4 regions of the Chromohalobacter sp. genome follow, and region 2 is predicted to be linked to each of the others. Evidence: predicted binding sites of a transcription regulator. Region 2 holds the regulator's gene; each other region holds the start of a gene.
The links. Region 2 encodes sigma-54, which starts transcription at its own class of promoters, with help from an activator protein. Its sites were predicted from a motif close to TGGCACNNNNNTTGCTNT; they were not measured.

Region 1 (2,201 bases), on a different contig from region 2:
CAATTCGAGATCGCGATCGGGATCGACACCGCCTTCCGCCAGCCAGTAGCGCAACAAATAGCGATGCGAGGAAAAGGGATACACGCTGGCGAAACGCAGCGGTGGCGCTCCCGTCTCCCGCCGCTGTCTCACCACCGTCGCCAGCGCCCGGGCGGAGGTCGGTGAGGCCGCCATGGCGTCGGGATCGGCAGCCAGCATGTCGTCGTACAAGGCGTTGGACACGGTGATGGCATTGCCGCCGAGACTGAGGGTCAGCGCCGAGAGCATCGGCGTTCGTCGACCGTCGAGCCCAAGCGTCGAGGCCAGCGGCATCAATGGCAGCATCTGTGCGCCATCGAGCAGTGCCAACTGCATGGCATCGCGCATCCCCGCCCACGACGACTCCACGCTCAACGTGACGTCCAGCCCCTGCTCGGCGAAGAAGCCGCGCTCACGCGCTACCACCAACGGCGCGGCATCGTTGAGCGGCAGCATGCCCAGCGTCAGCGTGTCGAGTTCCGGCGAAGGCCACGCATCTCGAGGCGTCTGGCGATCGTTCATCAATGTCTCCTACGACTCGGAATCGTCGGTGGCCAGGACCGCCTGGGCCACCTCGAAAATGGTCAATCGGCGGTTCATGGCACGCTTGCGCAGCCATTGATAGGCATCATCTTCGGTGAGGGCATGCGCTTGCATCAGCCGGCTCTTGGCGCGCTCGACGGTGCGCCGCTGCGCCAGGGTGGTCTGCGTCTTGCTCAACTCCCCCTTCAAGGCACGATGCGACTCGAAGCTGGCGATCGCCACGTTGACCATCGAACGCACCAGCGCGGGTTGCACATCCTCGACTACATACGCGCTGACGCCCACGCTCGTCGCCTCTCGTGTCAGCTCGGGGGTTTCTTCCTCGGCCAGCATGATCATGGGCTTGGGAAAGCGTCGCCCCAGCTGCCCCATGTGCTCCAGGGTGTCGCGGCTCGGCAGGGCCGCGTCGATGATCACCGCATCCGGCACCTCAAGCGTCATGATGGCGTAGAGGTCGTCATGCTCGTCGACGCGCGTCACCACATCGAACCCCGCCTCATGCAGCGCTTGCTCCAGTGCCCGGGAACGCTCCGGGCGGGCATCCACGATCAGCACCTTCACGGTCATGCGCATTCCTCTCCTGGGTGCTTGTCGACTTGCAATGCAGCTTGCGTGCCAGAAAAAGCCCCGCGGCAGCCCGGGCGTCAGGCCGGCTGCACGTCGCCGCGGCACCGAAGATGCATTGCAGCGGTGCAAAGACGCCTCGTGCCGCACCATTACCGCACCTTCCTCGCGGGATTCGACGGGGCGGCGGCGCCCACGGTGGCGCACTCGCCCGACGATCCCACTTTGGCACACCCCTTGCTTGTTCAACAGTACCGAGACGTGGACCAGGCTCACCAGGTGAGTACGAGTGCGTCGAACCCGAGCACACGGCCCTTCCCCGAAGGTCGCCGGCGTCGCGTTCGAGCTCCGTCATTTCATCGCGAGAGGATGAGTCATGGAAATCCGCAACAAAGCCAACAAGATACGGCTTTTCAGCCTCAAGTCACCGCAAATGCGTGCCTTCCACATGTCATGGTTCGCATTTCACGTCTGCTTCTTCGGCTGGTTCGGCATCGCGCCCTTGATGGCCGTGGTGCGCGAAGACCTCGACCTGAGCAAGGCCCAGATCGGCAACACCATCATCGCTTCCGTCGCCATCACGGTGCTGGTCCGCCTGGTCATCGGCCTGCTCTGCGACAAGATCGGGCCACGCAAGGCCTACACCTGGCTGCTATGCCTCGGCTCGCTTCCCGTGATGTTGATCGGCCTGGCCGACAGCTTCGAGACCTTCCTGCTGGCACGGCTGGCGATCGGGGCCATCGGCGCCTCTTTCGTGATCACCCAATATCATTCCTCGATCATGTTCGCACCCAATGTCGTCGGTACCGCCAACGCGACCACGGCAGGCTGGGGCAACCTGGGGGGCGGCACCACGCAGATCCTGATGCCGCTGGTCTTTTCCGGCATCCTGATGCTGGGCGTCAACGAAGCGCTCGGCTGGCGACTGGCCATGGTCGTGCCCGGCATCGTGCTGTTCTTGACCGGCATCGCCTATTACGTCTTTACCCAGGACGCGCCCGACGGCAACTTCGACACGCTTCGGGCACGCGGTGAACTTCCCTATCCCGAGAAGGAGCACGGCATGGCGCACAGCT
Region 2 (2,201 bases):
CACCGAGCCCGCCTTCATCCTGCTCGACGAACCCTTCGCCGGCGTCGACCCGATTTCGGTGGGCGAAATCAAGGGCATCATCCGCCAGCTCCGCGACCGCGACATCGGCGTCTTGATCACCGACCACAACGTGCGGGAAACCCTGGACATCTGCGACAACGCCTACATCGTCGGCGATGGGCAAATCATTGCCGAAGGGCATGCCGACGCCATCCTCGCCAACCAGAAAGTGCGCGACGTCTATCTCGGCCACGAGTTCCGCCTGTGAACGCAAGCCACTGGTATCACGCTTGGCTCATATAAATGGCATGGTTGTTGCTTCCATTCTTGCAACTCACGTCGCTGCGGGATAACGTACGGGCACCGTTTCAGGAAGCGACGACCGACTCTCCATGTCCATGAAACCTACGCTTCAGCTTCGCGTCGGCACCCAGCTGACGATGACGCCTCAGTTGCAGCAAGCGATCCAGCTCTTGCAGCTCTCGACGCTGGATTTGCGTCAGGAGATCCAGCAGGCGCTGGACGCCAACCCCATGCTGGAACTCGAGGAACACTTCGACGAGCGCGAAGTCAGCGAGACGCAGGACGACGACTGGAGCAGCGAGATTCCGGAAGACCTGCCGCTGGACAGCGACTGGAGCGATACCTACCAGGACGCCGGGCTCGGCTCATTGAACGGCAGCGGGGGCAGCGAGGAAGGCCCCGACATCGAACGCAACACGGCGCACACCAGCCTTCACGATCATCTGGGCTGGCAACTGGCCATGACCGACATGACGCCACGCGAACATGCGATCGCCGAGAGTCTGATCGATGCCGTGGGCGCCGATGGCTACCTTACCGTGTCGCTCGAGGAGCTTCTCGATGGGCTGCGCGGTCAGGGGTTGGCCGGCCTCAAGATCGGTGACGTCGAGCAGGTCATGATGCGCGTGCAGCAATTCGACCCCACGGGCGTCGCCGCTCGCGATCTGCGCGAATGTCTCCTGCTGCAGCTGGGCGCCCTGCCCGAGGACATGCCGCTGCTTCCCCAGGCCAAGCGCCTGGTGCGTCAATTCCTCGACGCGCTCGCCGGCAACGACCGCAAGCTGCTCAAACGGCGCCTGCGTCTCGAAGAGGCGGAACTCGACCATATCATCGCCCTCATCCGCACGCTCGACCCGCGCCCCGGTCTGGCCTTCGAGGACAGCGACAACGATTACGTCATCCCCGACCTCATCGCCCGCCGCGTTCGTCAGGAATGGCGCATCGAGCTCAATCCCGACGCCTTGCCGCGCGTCCGCATCCAGCCGGATTACGCCGCTCTGATCAAGCGGGCCGACAAGAGTGACGACAACACCTTCCTCAAGCAGCACCTGCAGGAAGCCAAGTGGCTGCTCAAGAGCCTGTCCAGCCGTAACGACACCCTGTTGCGCGTGGGCCGCGAAATCATGGCCCGTCAGCTCGACTTCCTCGAGCATGGCGAAGAAGCGATGAAACCGTTGATCCTCGCCGATATCGCCGGCGCGGTGGACATGCACGAATCGACCATTTCACGTGTCACGACGCAGAAATTCATTCATACCCCACGTGGCGTGTTCGAGCTGAAATACTTCTTCTCCAGCCATGTGGGCGGCGGCCACGGCGAAGGCGACGCCCATTCCAGCACCGCGATACGCGCCCGGCTGAAGAAGCTGATCGGCGAAGAGCCGCCACGCAAGCCGTTGTCCGACAGCAAGCTCGTCGACCTGCTGGCACAGGACGGCATTCAGGTCGCACGCCGCACGGTGGCCAAGTATCGTGAAGCGATGGGCATCCCCTCCTCCAGCGAACGCAAGCGCCTGGCCTGAGCGCCCAACGTTTGCACCCGTCGACGCCGCTGCGTAGACTCGCCGCGGTCGTCGACACCCAGGCATCGCCCGGGGCTATGCATTGCCCTAAAAAGGGTTACAATCAAAGTGCCAACCGATGGAATAGGAGCGTGCCATGCAAGTCAATATCACCGGTCATCACATCGAATTGACCGATGCCCTGCGCGACTACGTCAATGAAAAGCTCGCACGTCTGGAACGGCATTACGACAACATCACCACCGTTCAAGTCACGTTATCCATCGAAAAGGAACGTCACTTGGCCGCATGCACGCTTCATGCCGCAGGCGCCGACCTGCACGCCGATGTGCAGAGCGACGACATGTACGCTGCCATCGACGCCCTCACCGACAA
Region 3 (2,201 bases), on a different contig from region 2:
AGAGGTCTTCCCGAAAGCGTCCGGCGGCGACCTCCTGGTCGAGCGCACGGTTGGTGACCGCGATGACCCGCACGTTGACGCGCTGGGGCGTTTCGCTGCCCAGCGGCTGAATCTCCCCCTCCTGCAGCACGCGTAACAGCTTGGGCTGCATGGTCAACGGCAATTCCCCGATTTCATCGAGCATCAGTGTGCCTTCGTGAGCCATGGCGAAGTGGCCGCGATGATCGCGTACGGCACCGGAAAACGCGCCGCGCCGATGCCCGAAAAGTTCGCTCTCGATCAGAGCCTCGGGCAGAGCCGCGCAGTTGACGCGTACCAGCGGTCCTTTGCGGCGCGAGGAAAGCGCATGCACTCGCCGGGCGAGCCGCTCCTTGCCGACCCCCGTCTCCCCGTGGAGCAATACGCTCATGTCGGTCGGCGCGACCAGCGCCAGGCTCTCGTCCAGTTGTCGCATGGCGGGACTGTGCCAGGCCGGCTCGCTGTGTCGAGGCGCGTCATGATCGAAGGTCTGGTCGAGCGCCTGGTTGAGACGCGAGCGGGTGTCGCTGAGCTGCTGGGCGAGCCGCAGGCAGGTCGCCATCAGGCCTGCCGCGGCGAGCAATTCGTCGTCATCGATGGCGGCCAGGCAACCGGGCGTCAGTGCGTCCAGCGTCAGCATGCCGAGCAGGCGGTCACCGTCGCGCAGGGCGACCCCCATGCAGTCGTGCACGTGACTCGAGGCGTCATCGAGCAGTCCATCGAAGGGATCGGGCAGCGTCGAGTCGAGAGGGAAACGGCACACGCCGGGATGGGCGGCGATCGCAGCCAGGCGCGGGTGTGCGTCCAGGGCGAAACGCCGGCCGCGGACCTCGTCGTCGAGCCCGAGCACCGCGACGGGCTGCAGGCCGTCGTCATGCGCGACCATCAGCGTGCTGGCATCGGCAGGGTAGCTGCCGACCAGTGCCGCCAGGAGCCGGGCCCAGCGTTCAGGGAGCGGGTCACGAGAATGGCCGGCGCTGAGGTCGGCGAGCAAGTCGCGCAGGGTATGCAGAAACGCTGTCATTTTCACACTCTTTCGGTGAATAGTGTCACATGGACAGGCTTTGTCGATGTCATTCTGACATCTGTCGTGCCCGGGGCAAGCCGAGGTGGCGGGCAGCGACGGAGTGGACAGGACATGAGCCCGCCTGTGACAAGGCCTGCAAGGCGAAGGCGTGGCACGATGTCGCGGTGGCGGCGCGCCGGGCCAGCTTGGCACTCTGCTTGCGATAGAGGGAATGCATCTTGTGCAGAACCTTTATCCAAGGAGTCGTCATGCTTACATCCGCCCAGGAATCCGTCATTGCTGCCACCACGCCCGTCGTCGCCGAACACATCGAGGCCATCGCGCAGCGCTTCTATCCGCTGATGTTCGCGCGCTATCCGGAAGTGAAGACGCTGTTCAACGCCACTCATCAGCATACGGGCGGACAGCCCCGGGCCCTGGCGGGCGCCGTCGTCGGCTATGTCCAGCTGCGCCACACGCCGCAGCGCCTCGACGAAGTGCTGGGCATCATCGTCGACAAGCATGTCTCGCTGGGCATACGGCCCGAGCACTATCCGATCGTCGGCGAATGCCTGATGGCGGCGATCGGCGAGGTGTTGGGCGATGCGGTGACGGACGAGGTCGCCGATGCCTGGGGGGCGCTATACGAGGAACTGGCGGGCTTGCTGATCGAGAAGGAAGCCCGCCGCTATCGCGACTTCGCCGCGCAGCCGGGGGGCTGGGAAGGTACGCGGACCTTCCGTATCGCCGCCAAGCGCCCCGAAAGCGCCGTGATCACCTCCTTCGTGCTGGCGCCGGTGGACGGCGGCCCCGTCGCCGCGCATCGCCCTGGGCAATACATCGGCTTCAAGCTGACGATCGACGGCGAGATCGTGCATCGCCACTATAGCCTGTCAGCCTCGCCCGACGGGGAGACCTACCGCGTATCCATCAAGCGCGAGGAGGGGGGCAAGGTCAGCCGCCATTTCCATGATCGCCTGGCCGAGGGCGATACGCTGGAGCTGTTGCCGCCGGCCGGCCATCTGACGCTGGACGAGGGCACATCGCCGGTGATGTTGATCAGCGCGGGCGTCGGCCAGACCCCGATGGTGCCGCTGGCACGGCAGGCGCTCGCCGCCGGGCGCCGGGTGGTCTATCTGCACGCCGCGCGCGATGGGGCGGTGCATGCCTTCGCGGA
Region 4 (2,201 bases), on a different contig from region 2:
GCGCTTCCCGGATCCGACCGCCAACCCGTACCTGTGCTTCTCGGCCATGCTGATGGCGGGTATCGACGGCATCAAGAACAAGATCCACCCCGGCGATGCGATGGACAAGAACCTCTATGACCTGCCGCCGGAAGAAGGCAAGTCGGTTCCCACCGTCGCCAGCAGCCTCGACCAGGCCCTGGAAGCCTTGGATGCGGACCGCGCCTTCCTGACCGAGGGCGACGTGTTCACCGACAGCATGATCGACGCCTATCTCGAGCTCAAGCAGGAAGAAGTCGACCGCCTGCGCATGGCGACGCATCCGATCGAGTTCGACATGTACTACAGCTGCTGATCCCGCGCGACCGCGACCGATCCCAGCCGTAGCGCTGATCGAGGCCCCGTCGGACGACGGGGCCTTTTACGTGGTCGTTCGCGGGGCCGGGCGTGCGCTACACTGGGACGCCACGGGCGCGAGATGCGCCTCGGTGCGAGGCAGGCGGTTCGCAATGAAGCGTTGGCGCAAGGAATCGTGGGCGTAAGGAGAGCGACATGCGTGGCTTGATCCCCATCGGCGGCTGGACAGTGCTCATGGTCGGCGCGTGCCTGAGCGTCTCGTTGGCGCAGGCCACGCCGATCTACCGCAGTGTCGACTCACAAGGGAACGTCACCTATTCGGATCGCCCCGGCGGCGATCAGGTCGAGGTCGCGCCGGTGAACACGGTGCCGAGCCGGCCGGCCCCCGCGCCAAGGGAGACCGCGGCGAACGAGGCAGCGTCCGGAGCGGGCGAGCCCGAGGCCTCTACCTTCACCCCCTACGAACGCTTGCGCATCGCCGCACCGACGAACGAGTCCACGCTGCCCACCGGCGCGGCCGGCGACACGCAGGTCAGCGTGGCGCTCTCGCCCGAGCTGCGCGAGGGGCACCGCCTGCGCCTGGTGGTCGACGACGAGGTGCGCCAGCCTCCCCAGCAAGCCACGACGTTCTCGCTCACCGGGCTGGAGCGCGGCGAGCATACCCTGCGCGTCGAACTGGTCGACGCCGAGGGTCGGGTGCGCCAGCGTAGCGCGCCGGTCACCCTCTATGTGCAACGTGCCAGCGTGTACTTGCCCGCCAATCCCAACAATCCTCGCAATTCCGGCAACCCATGAGCCGATTTGGCGCCTGCCGCTATCGATAGTGCTGCTTTTGCACTAATTTGGTGCATGGTGGCGTCATCCCATGTCGGCTGCACTGCCGTATGCCGGGCCGGTCGGGACTGGCGCGCTTCTTGCACTGTTAACGGACATGACGATGGATAATGGACGGGCCATGTCGGAACCTTCCCAGCAGCAGTTTTTCGAACAGCAGCGCCTGCTCGAACATTTGACGACCGCCGTGGTACTGCTCGACGGCGAGCTGCGGCTGCGTTGGATGAACCCCGCGGCCGAGTCGCTGCTGGCGACCAGCCGGGTGCGGGTCGTCGGCCAGTGTCTGGAGAGCCTGGCGGGCGTCGAGGGCAGTGTCGAGGCGGTGTTGATCAAGGCACGCGACGAGTTGCATCCCTTCACGCAGCGCGAGGCGACGCTGGTATTGCCGTCGGGGGATACGGCCACGGTGGACTTCACCGTCACGCCGTTGTCCGCCGATGAACTGCTGATCGAGATCGAGCCGCGCGACCGGCTGTTGCGCATTTCCCGCGAGGAGGCGCTGATCGCGCGCCAGGAGACCATCAAGGTGCTCACCCGGGGGCTGGCGCACGAGGTGAAGAACCCGCTGGGCGGCATTCGCGGTGCGGCGCAGTTGCTCGAGCGAGACCTGCCCGATCCGCAGCTCGCCGAGTTCACCCGGGTCATCGTCGAAGAGGCCGATCGGCTGCGCGATCTGGTGGATCGCATGCTGGGGCCCAACAGCATGAGTCGTCACGAGCCGCTCAACATTCACAAGGTGCTCGAGCGGGTGCGTACTCTGCTGGAGGCCGAACATCCGCGCATCGACTACGTGCGCGATTACGACCCCAGCCTGCCGGATCTGGAAGGTGACGAAGCGCAGCTGATTCAGGCGGTGCTCAACGTCGCCCGCAACGCCGTGCAGGCCATGGAGGAACACGGCGTCGAGACGCCCCGGCTGATTCTGCGCACGCGGGCGCGACGCCAGTTCACGCTGGGCGCCGAGCGCCACCGGCTGGTCTGCGAGCTGGGCATTCTCGACAACGGCCCCGGCATTCCCGAGACGCTGCGCG

Region 1: a site for sigma-54 is predicted at 1,162-1,179, ahead of ABGX75_RS09045 (ANTAR domain-containing protein). Genes of this name have one in related genera too.
Region 3: a site for sigma-54 is predicted at 1,232-1,249, ahead of hmpA (NO-inducible flavohemoprotein). Genes of this name have one in related genera too.
Region 4: a site for sigma-54 is predicted at 1,240-1,257, ahead of glnL (nitrogen regulation protein NR(II)). Genes of this name have one in related genera too.

What each region holds. Positions count from the first base shown of each region.
Region 1 covers NZ_JBDOOX010000009.1:466,537-468,737, reverse strand. The annotation lists gene ABGX75_RS09050 (CmpA/NrtA family ABC transporter substrate-binding protein) at 1-540, opposite strand, end outside; gene ABGX75_RS09045 (ANTAR domain-containing protein) at 550-1,128, opposite strand; gene ABGX75_RS09040 (MFS transporter) at 1,502-2,201, shown strand, end outside.
Region 2 covers NZ_JBDOOX010000012.1:113,489-115,689, reverse strand. The annotation lists gene lptB (LPS export ABC transporter ATP-binding protein) at 1-268, shown strand, start outside; gene ABGX75_RS10335 (RNA polymerase factor sigma-54) at 393-1,826, shown strand; gene raiA (ribosome-associated translation inhibitor RaiA) at 1,963-2,201, shown strand, end outside.
Region 3 covers NZ_JBDOOX010000008.1:55,902-58,102, reverse strand. The annotation lists gene norR (nitric oxide reductase transcriptional regulator NorR) at 1-1,042, opposite strand, end outside; gene hmpA (NO-inducible flavohemoprotein) at 1,294-2,201, shown strand, end outside.
Region 4 covers NZ_JBDOOX010000003.1:10,881-13,081, reverse strand. The annotation lists gene glnA (glutamate--ammonia ligase) at 1-334, shown strand, start outside; gene ABGX75_RS01050 (DUF4124 domain-containing protein) at 532-1,131, shown strand; gene glnL (nitrogen regulation protein NR(II)) at 1,292-2,201, shown strand, end outside.